DNA from 4 places in the Pseudoalteromonas sp. NEC-BIFX-2020_002 genome. Region 4 is predicted to be linked to each of the others. Evidence: predicted binding sites of a transcription regulator. Region 4 holds the regulator's gene; each other region holds the start of a gene.
The links. Region 4 encodes sigma-54, which starts transcription at its own class of promoters, with help from an activator protein. Its sites were predicted from a motif close to GTTGGCACGNNNNTNGNNT; they were not measured.
Positions count from the first base shown of each region.

Region 1 (5,161 bases), on a different contig from region 4:
GGGCATGCACTGGGCGCTGCTGGTGTGCATGAAGCTATTTTCTCTCTACTGATGTTAGAGCACAGTTTTGTTGCACCTTCAATCAATATTGATGAACTTGATGAACAAGCTGCTGGCTTAAACATTATCACTGAGCGTAAAGACGTTGAGCTAAATACTGTTATGTCTAACAGCTTTGGTTTTGGTGGCACTAACGCCACGCTAGTGATGAGTAAATATAAAGGCTAATTAGTCAAAAGTTAGTTAGTTTAGAAGCCGAGCAACTTGCTCGGCTTTTTCGTTTTCAAAGCGAGCTATGTTCGTTACAATGGCGGCTCTTCGTGCCAACAGGATTTGTTAATGAAAATACTTGCTGATCAAAATATGCCACTTGTTGAGCAATACTTTGCTGATTTTGGTGAAGTAACGCGTTTCGATGGGCGTACTTTACAAAGTGAACAGTTAATCGATGTTGATGTATTACTTACGCGTTCAGTTACGCAGGTTAATAGCGCATTGCTTCACAGTGCAAATAAATTGAAGTTTGTAGGTACTGCAACCATTGGTATCGATCATATAGACACCGCACTTTTAAAAGATCGTAATATCGCATTTACAAGTGCGCCTGGGTGTAATGCAATAGCAGTTGCTGAATATGTAATTAGTAGTATTTTTGCTTTGTGCCAAGAAAATGCAAGTAGTATTGAAGGCAAGACAATTGGTATTGTTGGGGTTGGAAGCATAGGTAGTTGTTTGCGTGAAAAGTTAAAAGCGCTAAATGTCACCGTATTAGTGTGCGATCCACCTAAATATGAAGCCGGGCAGCTTGATGAACATCAAGATCTAGAGTTGCTACTAACTCAATCTGACATCGTAACATTTCATGTTCCTTTGATAAAAACAGGCAAACACAGCACGTTGCATTTGCTGAATAAAGCACGTTTGTTAGCGCTCAAAGCCGGTACTATTATCATCAATGCCAGCAGAGGCGACGTTATTGATAATCAAGCCTTGCTTGAGGTAATGCAAGATGGTGCACAACTTGATTTAGTTATTGACGTATGGGAAAACGAACCCACAATATTAACTGAGCTTCTTGAATATACACGATTGGCAAGTGTGCATATTGCAGGGCACACACTTGAAGGTAAAGCACGTGGTACACAAATGCTGTATCAAAAGCTATGTGAACTTGAAAAGGTCGAAGCGAAGAAATCCTTAGCTGATTTTTTACCTGTACCAAGTATTACGGATATTAACCTGCAGGAAACATTTGATATACCTGATCTTGGTCAACTTATTCATCTTATCTATGATGTGCGCCGAGATGACGGTATTTTACGACGAGATTTGGTAAATCAAGGTTTTGATAGCCTTAGAAAAAACTATCCAATTAGGCGTGAATTCAGCACGCTAAATATCACAGGCGCAAATCAGCATGCAGATGTACTAGCGGCGCTCGGGTTTAACTTAATATAATTTAGACAATGGCCATAAGGGCGGTTGTTAATAGAGGAATACACATGTCACAAAAATATAATGTTGCCGTACTTGGTGCTACAGGTCTTGTTGGCCGCCAAATTATTGAAACGTTAGAAGATCGTAAGTTTCCTGTTGATCAATTATTTTTATTGGCAAGCAGCCGCAGTGCCGGTGAAGATATTAAGTTTCGTGGTGAAACTATAGAAGTGCAAGATGTTGAAGGTTTTGACTTTAGTCAAGCGCATATTGGCTTGTTTTCAGCAGGTGGCAGTGTGTCAGAAAAATATGCACCGATTGCAGCTGATGCGGGCTGTATAGTTATTGATAACACATCACATTTTAGAAATGACTTTGAAGTACCATTGATTGTGCCTGAAGTTAATGCTGCAAGTTTGGCTGATTTCAGAAACCGCAATATTATTGCCAATCCTAACTGCTCAACGATTCAAATGATGGTGGCATTAAAGCCGATATACGATGCGTACGGTATTGACCGTATTAATGTATCGACCTATCAAGCAGTATCGGGTGCTGGCAAAGAAGCCGTTGATGAGCTTGCAAAACAAACTGCAAATCTAATGAATGCGCGCCCAGTTGATAGCCAAGTATTTCCAAAGCAGATGGCATTCAATGTAATCCCACAAATTGATGTGTTTGAAGATAACGGCTATACACGCGAAGAAATGAAAATGGTTAATGAAACCCATAAAATATTGGGTGACACTACTATTGCAGTAAACCCAACATGTGTGCGAGTACCTGTGTTTTTTGGTCATTCTGAAGCGATAAACATTGAAACACGCATGCCATATGATTTTGAACATGTTAAGCAGTTACTCAAAGATGCCCCGGGCCTTGAACTTATTGAAGATGAAGGTGATTATCCAACGCCAGTATCAGATGCAAGCGGTAATGATACTGTTTATGTAGGGCGTTTACGTCAAGATATTTCGCACCCGCATGGATTAAATATGTGGGTTGTTAGCGATAATACCCGAAAAGGCGCAGCTACTAATAGTGTACAAATAGCTGAAGAGCTTATTGCAAATTATCTTTAAGAATAAGTAGAAATAGCGGCAAATTGCCGCTTTTTTATTTTTAAACTGCCAAATAATTGCCGCATGATGGCTAAAAGCGTATAAACTTAACAATAACTATAAAAACTCTTCCGGCTGATAAAATTTAAGCTATTAAGTATCAAAGTGTTGCGATAGATATAAAGACGCAACTGGTTTATAGTTTGCAACTGGAATAGAGCTTGCAAGAAAATTGAATTAACTATTTTATTTATGTCAGTTATTTCTGCAAGAAATAATCAATGTTTAAGCGCCTGTTTTTTAGGTGCTGCGTTAACATTTAAACATTAAAGGATCAGCATGCGCGGTTTAGCTACACTCCTCTTATTAGCGTCTGCATTGGTGGCAACACCAATATACTCCCAAGACGGCACCCAACTAAAAGGGCCTAAAGGCGTTGATTACGGCGTTCAAGGGCGTTCAATTGGACCAATAAAGCCAACCGATACGTTATGGCGTATTGCAGCGAAAGTGCGACCAGATAACTCTGTAAGTATTTATCAGGTGATGCAGGCATTGTATGAGAAAAACCCCAATTCATTTTTAGATCAAAATCTAAATCATATGCGTGATGGCGCGTACCTCAAAATACCTACACTACGCGAAATTCGTAACATTAGCCCTCAATTAGCAAAACAACGATCTGAGCAAGATGATGACTTATGGGATAAAAAGAAAAACGGAACATTAACTCAAAGTGATATCGAAAGCTCCAAAACAAAAGTAACACAAGCGCGAAAAGTTGATGTTGACGAAGCAAAAAAAGAATTAAAACAAGAAATCAACACGATAAAAACCGAGCAAGGTACGCAACTTGTTGAGTTGCAAAAGCAATTTAAATCATCAGTTGAAAATGTTGAAGAGATCTTAGTTGAAAATAATAATTTAAAAAAGCAGCTAACCGGTATTTCTAAAGAGCTCGAAAAAGTGCGAAATCAGCTAGGACAAGATAGTGAAATTCAGCAGCAACTAAAAGAGTTAATTGCAAAGCAAAATGAGTTTATAGAGCAGCAAAAGGTAAAAAAGCAACAAGAGGAGAGTGAGTTTGATTTTGCCGCGTTATTGGCAAATCCGTTTGTTCTTATTTTACTAATGACGATACCGGCTTTATTAATTGTTTTTGCAGTGGTGATGTTTTTACGTAAACGTAATAAAGAAGATGAAGTAATTGACGACGATGAGTTTTTACCACAAAGCCCTAGTTATGTTCCAGACGAAGATATTGATTTAGGCCCCTCAATAGATCCTATCATTCCTGATCCAGTACAAGATGATTTAAGTGTCCAACTCGATGATAACTTAGACAGCGATATGCTGCCTGATGATGACATTATTTTTGATGACAGTATTGATGATGAAAGTATTGATGACGATTTTGAAGATGGCGACAGTCTATTAAATCAAGACGAACTCGATGGTCTATTAAGTGATGACATCGTATTTGATGATGAAGTCAAAGAAGATGATGAGTTAGATATCTTCATGCAGCAAGATTTTGACCAACAAGACGATGATAGTTTAGGCGATGATATCGACTTGGATCTTGATGCCGAAAAAGGTGACGGGGATATTTTAAGTGCAGAAGACCTAGATGACTTATTTGCAGAAGATGCCGTTGACAGCTCTTCTGCGCCTGCAAACGGGGAAATTGATGATTCCCTCGATGAGTTAGAATCAGATGATGCCCTTGCTGCGCTCAGTGAAGAACTTGCTAGTGAAGATGATGACTTTGATATAGATGAACTCATCGATGCACAAAGTTCTGTTAACGAAGAGCCAGAACTTGATGTACTTAATAATAACGATGAGGATTTTGACTTAGACGACATTGACAGCTTAATCGATGATGCTGCCGCGGAGCCTGAAAAACCAGCCGAGTTAGTTGATGAAGACGACACTGATTTTGACTTGGACGACATTGACAGCCTTATTGATGATGCTGCCGCGGAGCCTGAAAAACCAGCCGAGTTAGTTGATGAAGACGACACTGATTTTGACTTGGACGACATTGACAGCCTTATTGATGATGATGCTGCCGCGGAGCCTGAAAAACCAACAGAGTTAGTCGATGAAGACGACACTGATTTTGACTTGGACGACATTGACAGCTTAATTGATGACGCTGCCGCAGAGCCTGAAAAACCAGCCGAGTTAGTCGATGAAGACGACACTGATTTTGACTTGGACGACATTGATAGCCTTATTGATGATGCTGCCGCAGAGCCTGAAAAACCAACAGAGTTAGTCGATGAAGACGACACTGATTTTGATTTAGACGACATTGACAGCTTAATTGATGACGCAGCCGCAGAGCCTGAAAAACCAACAGAATTAGTCGATGAAGACGACACTGATTTTGATTTAGACGACATTGACAGCTTAATTGATGACGCAGCCGCAGAGCCTGAAAAACCAACAGAGTTAGTCGATGAAGACGACACTGATTTTGATTTAGACGACATTGATAGCCTTATTGATGACGCAGAGCCTGAAAAACCAACAGAGCTGGTCGATGAAGACGACACTGATTTTGACTTAGACGATATTGATAGTTTAATCGATGATGTTGATCACAATACTGATTTAGATGAAGCCCTTTCTGATTCAATGAATGAATTATCAGG
Region 1 covers NZ_JABEPJ010000003.1:182,394-187,554, forward strand. The annotation lists gene fabB (beta-ketoacyl-ACP synthase I) at 1-228, shown strand, start outside; gene HJP15_RS05165 (4-phosphoerythronate dehydrogenase) at 340-1,458, shown strand; gene HJP15_RS05170 (aspartate-semialdehyde dehydrogenase) at 1,503-2,519, shown strand; gene HJP15_RS05175 (FimV/HubP family polar landmark protein) at 2,838-5,161, shown strand, end outside.
Region 1: a site for sigma-54 is predicted at 2,718-2,736, ahead of HJP15_RS05175 (FimV/HubP family polar landmark protein). Genes of this name have one in related genera too.

Region 2 (5,161 bases), on a different contig from region 4:
TTATCATTCAGTGCTTGCTGTGCTTCTTGAGCACTGATCTGTTGCTTAATTTGTTGTTTTTGCAGCCAAAGGTACTGTTTAATATCATCAGGCCAGTAAAAAGCCTGATCCAACTGCAGTAATTTAGCTAAAACTTTAGTGGGCTCCAACGAATTATTCTTACAACTAAAATCAAAGTAACGCTCAATTGCAGCCGCACCAATATAAACAGCCTTAGTATCTGTGGCCTTAAAACCACCACACGCTTTTGCATGCCAGCCAATTACAACCTCAGCAGGCGGATACATGGGCTCACTTTTTGGTCGCGGCTTAGGGTTGGGTTCTACAACTTTAATCGCTTGCTCGTTGTTATTAACTGATGGTTTAATCAACTCGCATCCTGCAAGCCCTAAGACTGTAATATAAACCATTAAAATGGTTTTAAAGCGCACGCCCATGCTACTTAACTCCCTGCTTTTCATTAATTGGTATGTGGATCACAAAACGACAACCGTGTGGCTCATTGCTTTCAAGTTCTAATCTGCCCATTAACTGCTCAACGGACTCTTTCACTATGGTAAGTCCCAAACCACTGCCTTGTGCACTAATATCTTTAGCGTGCTTACCTTGATAAAAAGCGCTAAATATATGTGTTTTATCTTGGTCTTTAATGCCACAGCCGGTGTCGCTCACAACCATTGTTAAGTTACTTTGTGACAACCCAAGAGTAATATTAACAACACTGCCTGTAGGTGAGAACTTCAAGCCATTTGAAATGAGTTGAATCAACATCATTTCAATGAGTTCAGCAGCCACTGCTATGGGCTGCTCAGGTAAACTCGATTGCCAACTAATCGTTTGATTTCGCGCTAATAAACGATGCTCAAAATGACTGTTTATTTTATTAATGAGATGCTTAAAGTCAATCTCATTAATACTTTCTTTGCTTGTTCTGATTGCATTGTAGCTAAGCAAGCTGTCAATCATTGCTCGCAAACGCACTGTGCTTTGGGTAATTAGTTCAAGCACCGCTTGTTGCTCTGTATTCATAGGACCAACAATTTCATCCGCCAATAAATCAGTGCCCTCAACCATAGACGCCAGCGGTGTTTTTAACTCATGAGTAACGTGACGTAAAAAAGTATCTTTTTGTTGCTCTAGAATATGTAGCTGTTCTTGCACCCATTGCAACTTGTTTCCCAGCTCAACTAGTTCAGCTGAGCCTTGTACAGATATTTGTTGTTGCCAATGTCCTTGCCCTAGCTTATCAATTACTGACGTTAGCCCTTTTAACCTTCCGCTAATACGCCATAAAAAACCACCGCCAACTAATAGCGTCAAAGGAATTAACGCTATTAGCCAGTTAATAAAAGAGTTTTGTAATGCTTTTAGTTCTAATTGGTTTTTTGTAATTTGTAATTCATTTTGATCTTTTAGCCATAAGGCTTGGCTGGTAATTAATTCACTCATTGGAATAAATAACTGGGCATCTTGTCGTTGCTGAATAACTAACTGCTCATGTGCCAGCTGCAATGCCTGCGACAATTGCTGCCACTGATTAATATACTCAGATGCGGGACTTATAAACATAAGCTCATCGATATTGCCCAAAGATGATTGCCATTTATCTATTATCAACTTATCTAACGAGTCACTTTTTAACACCCAATTTTGCCGCGTTGCACGCTCAAGACTGTTAAGCTCTTGCTTTAGGTTATTAAACGATTTAGTAACTTGGTAGTTATCACTTACGATTTGCTGAGTTACAGCCAGTTGTTTATTTAAAGCGTTTAAAAATACAATCACAACTAATGACAATGGTAGTAAAGATAGCAATGTACTAAATAAAAATTGTCCGATTAAGTTAGGTCGCCAAGCAAGTATTGCAGAGTACTTTTTACCAAACGGCACCAACATAGCTATTCCCTTCATTTAAATGTTTTATTATCTGATCTGCTACTTATACACGAGCTGAATCAATAAAAATAATGAATGAGGTAAATCAATTCTTCTCACTTAGCTTCTTGACGCAAAATTGAGACAAGCTAATTGCATGTTTTTAGTAGTATTTATTATTTCCCCTCGCGTTATGTTGCAAAAAAGACACAGTTCTGGGTAATTATTTCAGTTTAACACCAATGAAAAACCTTAAACTACTGATAATAAACATTAAAAATAGTTGGCATCGTTTTTGTAGTACTACTTGTAATTATGAAGTTTGGGTTCAGATTATAAGGACATCACATGAAACAATTAACTGTATTGTGCGTATGCATAAGTACCTTACTCAGTAGCGCCGCTTTTGCAATGGATGCGAAAATTACGTTTTCTGAATTAGACAAAGACGGTAATGGCAGCTTAAGTTCAGCCGAAGCATCTGAGGATGCCTTATTACATGAAAGCTTTGAGCAAATTGATAAAGACCAAGATGGTCAAATTTCCCTTGCTGAATTTAAACTATTTCTCCAATAACTTTAACTAGGAAAACTGATATGAAACAACTTATCGCCGCATTTTCACTGCTTTTTTTAATGATAAGCGCCACCGTTTTAGCAGCGCAACTGAATGTTAAATTTGCAAAATTAGATATTGACTCTGACGGGCAAATATCACTGCTTGAAGCGAAAAAAAACATGGCGCTGTTTAAACAGTTTAGTGATCTTGATGATAATCAAGACGAACACTTATCTGAGCAAGAATTCTCTAAATTTAAAATTTAAAATTTAAAAAGACGTTAAAGTATTTGCCATAATCCCGGAGGGAGTGTGTAAACGGATTTATTGTTGGGATTTAAATTATGGCAAATACTTTACTCTTTCTTCTTTTAAAGGATATTAAAAATGAAAAGCGTAACATTGATATGCTCGGTGTTATTAATAAGTAGCTTTGGCGTTGCTGCACTTGATGTAAAGCAGCGTTTTAATCACCTAGATTACAACAAAGATGGTTATTTAACCCACGACGAATTAGAGCCTCAGCCACAATTACTTAGTAACTACCAACGCTGGGATAAAGATCAGGATAATAGGATTTCACTTGTGGAATTTAAAGATTTTTTAACTAACAATCTCTATTAGTGAGTGCCTATGAAGTACAAGACACAATTAGGGTTAATAGCCCTACTAACCATTAGTTGTGGCAGTTTTGCAACAACTGATAAAATCAAAGATATCTTCAACAATTTAGACCGAAATAAAGATGGTCTGCTTACGCGATCGGAATCAGCCAAAGATCCCGCTCTTTGGTCACGTTTTAAAAGTTATGATACCGATAAAGATAATAAGTTATCGCTAAGCGAATTTACCCTATATGCTAGTAAATAAAGGATCATATTCTGCTCCTTTTTTCTTACCCAAATTGCATCCTGTGTTTTGAAAATAACTTGCGGCGATGAGATTCTCTGTTAATGTTGAATAAACACAATAATAAGAACAATCTATGAAACGCTTACTGCTTTTATTTTTAACACTTACCTTTCCCAGCCTCGCATCAACCACTGTAATATACAACGCCAATGGTTACACTCCTACTTACAAAGGTGAATTAAAGCAGTTTTCAACGTTAGTAATAAAAGATGGCAAAGTAGTTAAAATCGGAGACGATGAACTCAAAAATAATTTCCCAGGCTCACAAAGTATTGATGCAAAAAAGCAAACCTTACTACCTGGACTCATTGATGCACACGGCCATGTCATAGGTTTAGGCAATAATTTAACGCAATTAGATTTACGAGGTAGTCAATCAATAGTTCAAGTACAAACCACGCTTGCTGAATTTGCAAAAAGCAATAAAGAAAGTTGGATCATTGGCCGTGGTTGGGATCAAGAATTATGGCCCGATAAGCAATTTCCCACCGCTGGCGACTTAGATAAAATAATTAAAGATACCCCAGTTGTACTATCTCGGGTTGATGGGCATGCAATTTGGGCTAACAGTAAGGCGATTGAACTTGCTAATATCACGATTAAAACCCCTACTCCCGATGGAGGTGAGATAATTCGCGATCATAGTGCTCAACCAAGCGGTATTTTTATTGATAAAGCACAAAGCTTGATCACTTCACATATTCCTGCCCCATCAGATCACAGTGTTAATTTGGCTTTAGATCAAGCAGGCCAACATTTATTAAGTTTAGGGATCACCTCAACCCATGATGCAGGGATTGATAAGCAAACATGGCTAATTTATAAAAGCAGAGCTGCTGCTGGCACTTTGCCTCTGCGAATTGTTGCTATGCTCAGCGCAGCAGATCCTGACTTTAAAACGATGCTCAAAGCTGGCCGCTACAAAGATCTAAATGATTTTATGTCAATTCGTAGTGTTAAAATATACGCAGATGGCGCTTTAGGTAGCCGCGGTGCTGCTTTATTAGCTGATTACGCTGATCGAACTGACCATCAAGGGTTAATGCTCGAAACTCAACAGCGATTAGAAGAACTACTAACATTAAGCTTTCGTAGTGGCTTTAGTGCCAATACACATGCAATTGGTGATAAGGCAAACCGGATAGTATTAGATGCATATCAAAATGTATTTAAAAAAACGGGGGGGATTTTACTGCGTAACCGCATAGAGCATGCTCAAATTGTTGCCCCAGAGGATATTGCTCGATTTAAAACATTAAAAATAATTCCGTCGATGCAACCTGTTCATGCTACCTCTGACATGCATATGGCGCAGCAACGCCTATCTGAGCAGCAATTAATAGGCGCATACGCATGGCAAACGTTTTTAAAACAAGGATCTGTAGTTGCAGCTGGTTCTGATTATCCGGTCGAGCTTGCCAACCCTTTTGATGGCCTTTATTCAGCCATAACACGCCAAGATCACAATCAATTACCCGCACAAGGCTGGCGAGTAAGCGAAGCGCTCAACAGAGAAGACGCGCTTCACGCGTTTACGCTTGGCGGTGCTTATGCTGCGCATCAAGAGTTTAAATTGGGAAGTTTAGAGCAAGGTAAATGGGCTGATTTTATTTTAATTGATAAAGATTACTTCACAATGCCAGTGCAAGAAATTTTTACTATTAATGTCGAGCAAACGTGGATTGCCGGTAAGCTACGCTTTCAAAGAACACCGCTTCAAAAAGAAGAATAAAATCGATTAGTCTTTTACAGTAATACTGCTTTTTGGCTCGCGAGATAACTTAATGAGGTGATAGATATTTACAAATGCGAGTAAA
Region 2 covers NZ_JABEPJ010000002.1:289,021-294,181, forward strand. The annotation lists gene HJP15_RS03525 (hypothetical protein) at 1-437, opposite strand, end outside; gene HJP15_RS03530 (sensor histidine kinase) at 439-1,896, opposite strand; gene HJP15_RS03535 (EF-hand domain-containing protein) at 2,224-2,451, shown strand; gene HJP15_RS03540 (hypothetical protein) at 2,472-2,699, shown strand; gene HJP15_RS03545 (EF-hand domain-containing protein) at 2,820-3,056, shown strand; gene HJP15_RS03550 (EF-hand domain-containing protein) at 3,066-3,302, shown strand; gene HJP15_RS03555 (amidohydrolase) at 3,418-5,076, shown strand; gene HJP15_RS03560 (YgjV family protein) at 5,083-5,161, opposite strand, start outside.
Region 2: a site for sigma-54 is predicted at 2,158-2,176, ahead of HJP15_RS03535 (EF-hand domain-containing protein). Genes of this name have one in related genera too.

Region 3 (5,161 bases), on a different contig from region 4:
GTTTTCATCTTATAGCTAAATAACCCCCAATTAACTAACGCTGGGTCCAATACAATATCGCGATGATTTGAAATAAATAAATAAGCTTGTTTTGGATCTAGTTTATCAAGTCCAGAAAATGTTACCTCTGACGTTGTCCGCTTAACTAACATTGCTAAATATCTAGATACTTCTTGTTGAACTTCCTCAACAGTGGATATAGCGCCCCATTTTTTACGTAATTGACGCCTAACAAGCGCACGAGAAACAATCGAGAATGTAGATAAAAATCGCGGCAGATTATATTTAGCTAACACATCAACAAACGTATTATCATCAATTAAGCGTGCCACTGATGCGGCCACTTCATCATCATTGTAGGGTCTTATATCGGCGTACTTATCCACGAGTTCACTCATTTGTGCATCTTTAAAGTTAAAAAAACGGCACGCAATAGCGTACCGTTTATATTCTGTTGACGATTATAACTCAGGCAATTGAAAATGCGAACTAAGTCATTAATTTAGTCATCTATTGATGTTAAACAAAATCATCAAAACCTTTTAATAACAATTAGCTATGTAATGCTCTTACCAGTAGCTCCATATTTACCAATAGCAAATTTGACTACTAAACGTACCATTAATGTCAGTAAAATGACCCCACTGAGCAAAGTTAACCAATGCGGCAATACCTGGTGCTCCTCACCTAGCAATGGCGTAACTACAAAACCAAATTCAGCAACAAGGTAATCAGTTAAAAAGCCAAACAGTAATGCAACGCCTATTACCCCTGTTAAATAGGCTGCAACCGCTCGCCTACCAAGTTCGTTTGCTACAACGCCAAGAGTAGCTATGTTTGTTGCAGGGCCCGCCAACATAAAGACCAAAACAGCCCCTGGTGCAACACCACTTAATAATAATCCAGCCGCAATAGGGGTTGAGGCAGTGGCACAAATATACATTGGAATACTAATCAATATCACCACTAGCATTGCCAAAATACCACTCCCCCACTGAGTTAAAAATGACTCAGGTACGAAAGTTTGAACCAATGCCGCAAAAAATAAACCAATCATGAGCCATTTCATTGTATCTGATAGCAACTTATTACAACTAAAGCTTACTGCTTGTTTAAACTTCTCCCATTGCGTATCAGTCACCGTGTCTGTCGTATCACAACAACTTGGTTCATTAATTTGTTTGGCTGTCTCTGCGCTTGGTGCGCAACATGTCTCACTTTCTACCTTTATTGAACCTGTACTTGATGAACAACAGCTAGGTTTTACTGTCGGTTCAGGTTGTTTCTTTGAGCAACAACTTGGTTTCCCCGCTAAGCCCTCATCACTTTTTAGATCAATTGGTTGCTCATCCTTTGTATCTCGCCCAACTAAAACACCTGCAACGATTGCGCTACAAATTGCTGCGATTGGACGAATAACGGCCATAAATGGGCCCAATAAAACGTATGATACAGATACCGAGTCAACCCCAGTTTCTGGCGTTGAGACTAAAAATGCAGTTGTTGCGCTTTTTGACGCGCCCGCACGTCTTAACCCTATGGCAGCAGGGATAACACCACATGAACATAAAGGCATTGGCGCACCAATCAGTGCGGCTTTAACCGTGGTCCAGAAACCTTCTTTCCCCAAATACTTGTTAAGAAAGTTAACGGGTAAATAAACATTAAGCATGCCAGCGATCAGCAAACCAAGCATTAACCAAGGCGCAGATAATAAAAATAGCTGCCAAAAATTATTGAGTAAGTCCATCGATATCCTCCAAAGTAGTTAATATAGAGCAGTTATCTGCGGGCTCTTCACCGCCACAGCATTTGTCAGCTAAAACAGATAATGACTGATGAAAGCGCGTTAATTCAGCAATGCGCTCTGCAACAAGATCTCGCTTTTGTAAGGTTAAATTTTTAACTTCGTGGCATGAATGCTGCTGTTTATGAAATTTAATTTGCAGTAACTCTTTAATTTCTGACAAACTAAAACCGACATTCTTTGCGCGTAAAATAAACTTCATTTGTTTTAAGTCTGACTGGCTATAATCACGATACCCAGATTGTGTCCGCGATGTAGCCGTTAACAAAGCATGCTTTTCGTAGTACCTTAATGTATCTGTTGAGACACCTAACTGGCTTGCAAATTCGCCTATTTTCATCATCGTCTCCAATGAATTTTTTATCAACTTTTACTTACTATAAACCTTAGAGCACACACTAAGGTCAAGTATTTATAATTTTTATTTTAAAGGAAATAGTATGAATATCACTCTACTCGATAGCGATACTTTAGCAGGCACTTCACTTAAGCCTTTTCAAGGGTTTGGTAAGTTTAAAAGCTATCCTCTAACGAGCACTGAGCAAGTTATTACTCATAGCCTAAATGCCGATGTGTTGATCACTAATAAAGTTATACTTAATCGCGAGACGCTCGCACAACTCCCCGCAGTTAAACTTATTTGCGTTGCAGCAACTGGCACAAATAATGTCGACTTAATCGCAGCGAAAGAGCTTGGCATTGCAGTCGCCAATGTAGCTGGATATTCTACACCTAGCGTTGTTCAACACACTTTTGCATTAATTACTAACTTGCTCGGTAATACACATCGCTATATTAATGATTGCCAACAGGGGCAGTGGCAGCAAAGCCAAATGTTTTGCCGTCTTGATTATAGTTTTAACGAAATTGCGGGTAAAACATTAGCGATTATTGGTTATGGTTCATTAGGTAAAGCCGTTGCAACTGTAGCCAATGCATTTGGCGCACACGTCATTCTTGCTGAGCGTAAAAACCATCCCGTTAGGCAAGGCCGCACTGAATTTTATCAAGCAATAAAAAGCGCTGATATTATTAGCGTACATTGCCCTTTAACTGATGAAAGCCGAGATCTAATTAGCGCAGAAGAGCTAAGTATGATGAAGCCCTGTGCTATTTTAATTAATACAGCCAGAGGCGGTATTGTAAATGAAGCTGACTTAGCCCATGCACTCGCTGAGAATCAAATTGCCGCAGCTGGGGTTGATGTGTTAACGAAGGAGCCTGCCACTGACACTAACCCGCTAGCAGGTTATCAAGGCCACAACTTAATTTTAACCCCTCACATTGCATGGGCCAGTGAAGAGTCAATCATTCGCCTAGTTAAACAGATAAGCTTGAATATCAGTGCATTTAGCCAAGGTGAGAGCCGAAATAGACTGGTCTAATAGACTAATTATTAGTTATAAATACCAAGCCATATGCTATTCACACATGGTATATGGTTTCAAAAAACCTAACACACTGATTTTAAACAAGCTAAAAACTTGGCCAGCTATTTGCTAAATATTCAATAATAAATACCGTACTTAGCATCAGGGCAAATATAATGAAAAAAACACTTTTAATCGCAGCACTTACAATACCATTTTTAACTGGATGCGTTATTGCAGTATCAGATGGTGAAGCAGAAACACATTGGGCAGGCGGTGATACATCTAGCTGGGAAAAGCACCACAAATATAATCGAGAGGCTATTGCAAATATTGATTTAGATAGCAGTTATCAATCTGTTTTAAGTAAACTTAAAACGCCTAACTTCTCTGAGCTGTTAAAAAAGAATGATGATGTGTATCAGGTGTTATTTTACGCCACTCACAGCATTCACTCTGACGGTAAAATGACCAAAGATGAGTGCACTGCGCTTGTATTTAAAAATGAGAAACTCATTGGGGTGGGCGATACCATCTATAAATCACTTAACTAACATTTATACCAATCTGCGTAGATATGGGGTCTATTTAACGACAAGAAAATTGCGCTATACCTAGGCAGAAATTTTTATATCTAGTTGTTCTAAATAAAAAATTTTTAACGACGTTATAGCGTGATTTAATTCGTTAAATTGTTCAAATATTTATGCAGATTGGTATTATCTGCCTAAACCACCTCAAGATGCGAGGGTCGTTGGAATTAAAAGCGATTTAGACAAGACATTAGTTGCAAGTAATAGTGGTTCTATTTTTAAAATCAACCCCTTATAAAAGTAACGCAGTATAAATCGCTTTTAAACTAACCCATTGGGCGGTTCACAGGCACCTGTGAAACGCTGAATTCTGCATCTTGAGGTGCCTTGGGTATATTGCGCTGGGTAGATAACAATCTACCCATGATTTTATTTTAACTAACTACAACATTGAAAGCTTTTAAAAACCTAACTCGCTCTTTTATTATTGCGTTCGAATGACACGCGCAACAATGATATCTCGACCAGCATCTTTCGCTTGATATAACCCTAAATCAGCCTCTTCTAACAGTGTATGTTCGCCATATACTTGGCCGCACTCTGTTGTCGCAACACCAATACTTATTGTTATATGATCAGCATTTAATGATGCCTTATGCGGTATATTTAATTTTTTCACCGCATTTCTTAACTTATTTGCAAACTGCAACGCTTCATTTTTTCCCATATCGGGTAACACTGCAGCAAACTCTTCTCCCCCATAACGCGCAACAAAATCACTTGCACGCTCACATTCGCCCACTAATGCATGCGCAATACGTTTCAAGCAGTCATCTCCAGCACGGTGGCCATAACAATCGTTGTAACGTTTAAAGTGATCTATATCCATAAGTAAAACTGATAATGGGGTTCCAGCTCGGCGGCTTCGTCGCCACTCCCGAGATAAGTTTTCATCCAAATAACGCCTATTTGGGATTTCCGTCAAACCATCAATGGATGCTAGCATTTCAAGTAAGTCATTTTTCTGTTTTATAAGTAATTGATTTCTGACACGAGCTTTTACAATTGTAGGGCTAAAAGGTTTTGCAATATAATCCATAGCACCTAGTTCAAACCCTTTAGCTTCATCATCATGACTTGTATTGGCCGAAATAAAAATAACGGGGAGAGCTTGAGTTGATGGATTTTCTTTTAACTGAATTAATACCTCATAGCCACTAATACCAGGCATCACTATATCAAGTATAATTAAATCAACCGCTGTTGATTTTAAAAAGGTGAGTGCTTTTTCACCATTTTCAACCAAGAAAATATCATGCTCACTTGCAAGTGTTTTCTCCAATACCAATCGATTAAGAGGATCATCATCAACAATAAGTATTTTAGCTCTTTTTAACATCTGCTAGTCCTTGTATCTGGATATAAGCCATGGCTTGTTTTAACTCCTGTAT
Region 3 covers NZ_JABEPJ010000008.1:49,629-54,789, reverse strand. The annotation lists gene HJP15_RS10660 (1-acyl-sn-glycerol-3-phosphate acyltransferase) at 1-398, opposite strand, end outside; gene HJP15_RS10655 (SO_0444 family Cu/Zn efflux transporter) at 557-1,750, opposite strand; gene zntR (Zn(2+)-responsive transcriptional regulator) at 1,734-2,147, opposite strand; gene HJP15_RS10645 (D-2-hydroxyacid dehydrogenase) at 2,248-3,192, shown strand; gene HJP15_RS10640 (DUF3192 domain-containing protein) at 3,354-3,731, shown strand; gene HJP15_RS10635 (diguanylate cyclase) at 4,195-5,109, opposite strand; gene HJP15_RS10630 (PAS domain-containing hybrid sensor histidine kinase/response regulator) at 5,093-5,161, opposite strand, start outside.
Region 3: a site for sigma-54 is predicted at 3,291-3,309, ahead of HJP15_RS10640 (DUF3192 domain-containing protein). Genes of this name have one in related genera too.

Region 4 (5,161 bases):
AAATTTCTGTGCAATAAGTTGCCCTATTGCCGCTAGTGCGGGTTCTGCATCGGGGCCTTCGCACACTACTTTTACTTCTTTTCCTTGGCTACTTTCAAGTAACATTAAGCCTAATACGCTATCTCCAGCGGCTTCTTTGTTATCTTGATGAAGCGTAATACTGGCATCGAACTGCACGGCTAGTTGCGCTAATACACTGGCTGCACGGGCGTGTAAACCAAGCTTATTTTCTATTAAAAATGTATCTTCTAAACGCATTGGTTTCTCTTCGTTTATTCTTGTTCGCGATGGCGAATTTTTACATTACTATGGCTCATTGCAAAGCTTTCGCCAATGGTTTGTGCTAAATACACTGAACGATGTTGTCCACCGGTACAGCCGATTGCAATTGTTAAGTAGCTACGATTATTGCGTTCAAGGTGTGGTAACCATGTTTGCATAAAAGTTTGAATTTGCCATGTGAATTTTTGCACTATGCTGTGACTCGCTAAATAATCTTTTACCGGTTGATCAAGCCCTGTTAGTGGCTTTAATTCAGGTTCCCAGTGTGGGTTTGGTAAAAAGCGCGCATCAAATACATAATCAGCTCCCTTAGGAATGCCATGCTTAAAACCAAATGACTCAAATGTAATGATCAGTTTTTTATCTTTTTTGCCTAAGATTTTTTCGCGAATTGATTCAGCCAGCTGGTGGACACTTAAATCGGTTGTATCAAGAATAAAGTCGGCGCGAGTGATAAGTACATCTAAGAGCACTTTTTCTTGTTTAATGGCTAAATCAAGTGGCAGTGAATCTAAAGAAAGTGGGTGTAAACGGCGTGTTTCAGAAAAGCGCTTAATGAGCGTTTGGTCGTCACTGTCTAGATAAAATAGAGTTGGGTTTGCAAACCCCGGAAGATACTCAAGAATATCATTAAACTCTTGCTGTTCTTTGGGTAAGTTACGCACATCAATACTGACGGCAATCTTATCGTAGTTATCAGATACACTACGTACTAACGACGGTAATAAGTTTACAGGGATATTATCAACACAATAATAGCCAAGGTCTTCTAATACACGCAAAGCGACAGATTTACCTGACCCTGAGCGCCCACTGATGATAATTAATTCCATGTAAACTCTCCTTCTTTTAACTACGACTGTTCAACAATGACTTGATATAGATCTTGGTCTGTTTTTGCGCTACGTATTTGTTTACAAAACTCTTTGTCGTTGAGTTTATCAGCAATTGTAGCCAACGTCTTTAAATGAAGTTCACTGTCACCATCAGGTACGATGAGTGCAACAAAAATATCGACGGGGCGATTATCAATGGCATCAAAATTGATTGGTTGTTCGCTTACTAAAATTAAAGCGAGTGGTTCTTGTGCGCCACTCATACGACCATGCGGGATCGCGATACCACGGCCAATACCTGTACTACCTAATTTTTCTCTATTTAATAGAGCACTCAATATGTCTTGTTGTGATAAGTGAGGAAGCCGTTCATGAGCCAATTGGCTGATAAATTCGAGGATACGTTTTTTGCTATTAAAAAGGACCGCAGCTTTACTGCAGTCCTGACAAGTAAGTGAACTTAGTTTCATAGTGTTAGTGTCGAGCGTGCTTCTCTTTGTGTTTGATAACTTGACGGTCGAGTTTATCGATGAGCCCGTCAATCGCGGCATACATGTCCTGGTGCTGCGTTGAGGCAAATAGCTCTGCGCCACTGACATGTAATGTTGCTTCTGCTTTTTGGTTGAGCTTTTCTACGTCAAGAATAACATGGACATTGTTGATGTGATCAAAATGCCTCTCAAGCTTCGCAAACTTATTGTTTACATAGTCTCTTAATGAATCAGTAATTTCTACGTGACGACCAGTTAAATTTAGTTGCATAAGCATTTTCCTTCTTGTGGTTTTACGCCTTAAATCAAGCTTTTACGTTGATTTGACGGTGGAATAGCTAGCGATTCACGGTACTTTGCTATTGTTCGTCTAGCTACTTTGATACCTTGCTCTGCCAATATATCTGCAATTTTACTATCACTCAATGGTTTAGCTGAGTTTTCTGCTGCAATCAATTTTTTTATGAGTGCACGAATTGCTGTCGATGAGCATTCTCCGCCATTTTCGGTACTGACATGGCTTGAGAAAAAATACTTTAACTCAAAAATACCACGTGGTGTATGCATGTACTTCTGGGTTGTTACCCGGGAGATTGTTGATTCATGCATTTCAACCATTTCAGCAACATCGTTTAATACCATAGGTCGCATAGCCTCGGGGCCATGCTCAAAAAAACCTTGCTGCTGTTTAACAATGCAGTTAGTTACTTTGAGTAATGTGTCATTACGACTTTCTAGGCTTTTTATAAACCATTTAGCTTCTTGTAAATGAGAGCGAATAAATTGGCTGTCAGTGCTCGATTTTACTGAGCGCGACATCGCCGCATATTGGCTGTTAACTCTAATTTTTGGCATGCTATCTGGGTTGAGCTCTACCACCCAGCGGCCTTTAATTTTTTTCACTGACACGTCGGGAATAACGTACTCTGACTCTTCTCGAACTATGGTATCCGCAGGCTTTGGATTAAGGCTGTGGATGAGTGTCATTACTTCTTTTAGTTCATCTTCCTTTAGCTTAGTCTTTTTCATCAAAGTACGATAGTCGCGACTAGCTAATAAATCGATATGATCAGTTAAAATCATTTTTGTTTCGGCAATCCAAGGCGTTGCAGGATCAAATTGATTTAGCTGAATACATAAACATTCAGGTAGGCTGCGTGCAGCAATACCGACCGGATCAAATAACTGAATACGCTTTAATACCGCTTGAACTTCATCAAGTTCAATTTCTTCTTCGTTATTACCTTTGTTTAGGCTTTCAGCAATGTCTTCACAGCTTAGTGTAAGAATACCTGAGTCATCAACCGCTTCGACAATGGCTATCGCGATAGCTTCGTCAGTCGGACTAAAATGAGTCAGCTGTAGTTGCCACATAAGGTGATCGTGGAGGGTTTCAGATGAAGCGCCTTGATAAATAGATTCATCTTCAGGCATTGGCCCTGATGAAGAGCTTGGTGCGGCGCTCATGTATTCATCCCATGTAACATCCATCGCCATTTCGTCGCTTACGGTATCTTTTGCTAGCGCTTCACTGCTTTCTTGTTCGTATTCACTTGGCGTGTCATCAGCTGAGGCACTGACAGTTTGATCATCAGTATCTTGTTTTTGTTCGTTCTTACCACCTGATTCATCACCAAAGTCATTTTCATCGACCTCAAGTAATGGATTGCTATCTAGTGCTTCTTGGATCTCTTGTTGAAGATCTAATGTGCTCAACTGTAACAAACGAATAGCTTGTTGTAGCTGTGGTGTCATTGTAAGTTGCTGGCCCATGCGCAGCTGGAGTGATTGCCTCATGTATCTCTAACAATCCTTTTATTGTTGTCATAATTAAGTCTAGCAGAACCTTAGCCGGGCGTGGCTTTATAGCCTAAATTGCTCACCCAAATAAACGTCGCGGACTGTTTGGTCGGCAAGTACATGCTCAGGAGTGCCTGATGCAATTAACTCCCCATGAGAAACTATGTAGGCTTTTTCACAAACATCAAGGGTTTCTCGTACATTGTGGTCGGTAATAAGTACGCCTATCCCACGGTTTTTAAGATGTTCAATAATCTTCTTTATATCTAACACCGAAATAGGATCAACGCCAGCAAAAGGCTCATCTAATAGGATAAATTTAGGGTTTGCGGCTAAAGCGCGAGCAATTTCAACGCGACGGCGTTCACCACCAGATAATGCCATACCTTGACTATCGCGGATGTGCTGAATGCTAAATTCATCAAGTAAGCCATCAAGCGCTTCTTCACGAGCTTGTTTATTTAGCTCTTTACGGGTTTCGAGTATCGCCATCAGGTTTTGGTAAACGGTCAGTTTGCGAAATATCGAAGATTCTTGCGGTAAATAGCCAATCCCTAAACGTGCACGGCTGTGCATTGGTAATAAGGTGATGTCGTTATCATCTATGCTTATTTTACCTTTGTCGCTTGGCACTAATCCTACAATCATGTAAAAAGTGGTGGTTTTGCCTGCGCCATTAGGGCCAAGTAAGCCAACAATGCTACCAGCGCTGACTTCTAAGCCTACATTTTTTACGACTTGGCGGCCTTTATAACTTTTTGCTAAAAACTCAGCTTTTAATGTGCTCATGGCTGACCTTTTTCGTTATCTTTTTTAGTGTTTACTGGGACTAATATTGTATGCACTCGTTCGTCTGAATTTTCATCTTTTTCAGCGCTAATTAATTGTTGGTCCATGTCGTATGTAATACTTTTGGCATTAATCTTTTGACCTGCTTGAGTGACTTGGGCGTTACCGATTAAAGTTAAATAGCGTTTATCAACATCGTAACGAACCTCATTGGCGCTGGCGCTCATAATTGTGCCATCTGTTTGTTTTTCTTCAAAGTATGCAGGGCTTCCAGTGGCAACAAGCAGCTGCTTATTATCACCTAAATCTTCACGTTTGTGCACTTCTAGGTGATCAGCTGTGATACGACGATTACCATGGATTATCTCTACGTTTTTTTCAAAAATACCGACATTTTTTTTCAGCTGTGCAAGCTGTTTATCAGCGCTTATCGATACTTGGTCTGCAAGTGGAAGAGTACCTTCAGCAAAGCTTGAAAGGGCAATGAACAAGCTAGGTATTACAAGTAAGTGAGCAAATTTATTGGTCATAATATATGGTTCGCGTATGGTTAATAAGTTCTACGACTTCGGCTTTTAAGTCGGCTCTAAGGCCGCGTCCGGTGGTCTTTAAATTTGGTCCGATTAATTCAACAGGCTGTTCTGAACTCATGGTTTGTTGTTCAATATCAACCAAGATGTTATCGGCATTAATATGCTTAATCATTGCGTTGTTTGTGAGATTTTTAGCAACAACATTGCCTTCTAAAATCAACTGGTTATTTTCATATAATGTGGCTTCTTGCGCATTGATTTGCCACGTTTGCTGTTGATTATATAAAGTAAAAATAGGCTTTTCAAAGTAAGTAAATCCTAACTGCTGATAAAGTTCCATTTTTGCTGCGGTTACTTTGTGGCTAATTTTACCTTGTTCATCAAATGCGGTTTGCTTTAATTCGACCGCGGTATAATCAGGTTTTGCTAT
Region 4 covers NZ_JABEPJ010000013.1:1,992-7,152, forward strand. The annotation lists gene HJP15_RS14620 (HPr family phosphocarrier protein) at 1-258, opposite strand, end outside; gene rapZ (RNase adapter RapZ) at 273-1,115, opposite strand; gene HJP15_RS14630 (PTS sugar transporter subunit IIA) at 1,136-1,588, opposite strand; gene hpf (ribosome hibernation promoting factor) at 1,593-1,880, opposite strand; gene HJP15_RS14640 (RNA polymerase factor sigma-54) at 1,910-3,406, opposite strand; gene lptB (LPS export ABC transporter ATP-binding protein) at 3,473-4,198, opposite strand; gene lptA (lipopolysaccharide transport periplasmic protein LptA) at 4,195-4,728, opposite strand; gene lptC (LPS export ABC transporter periplasmic protein LptC) at 4,718-5,161, opposite strand, start outside.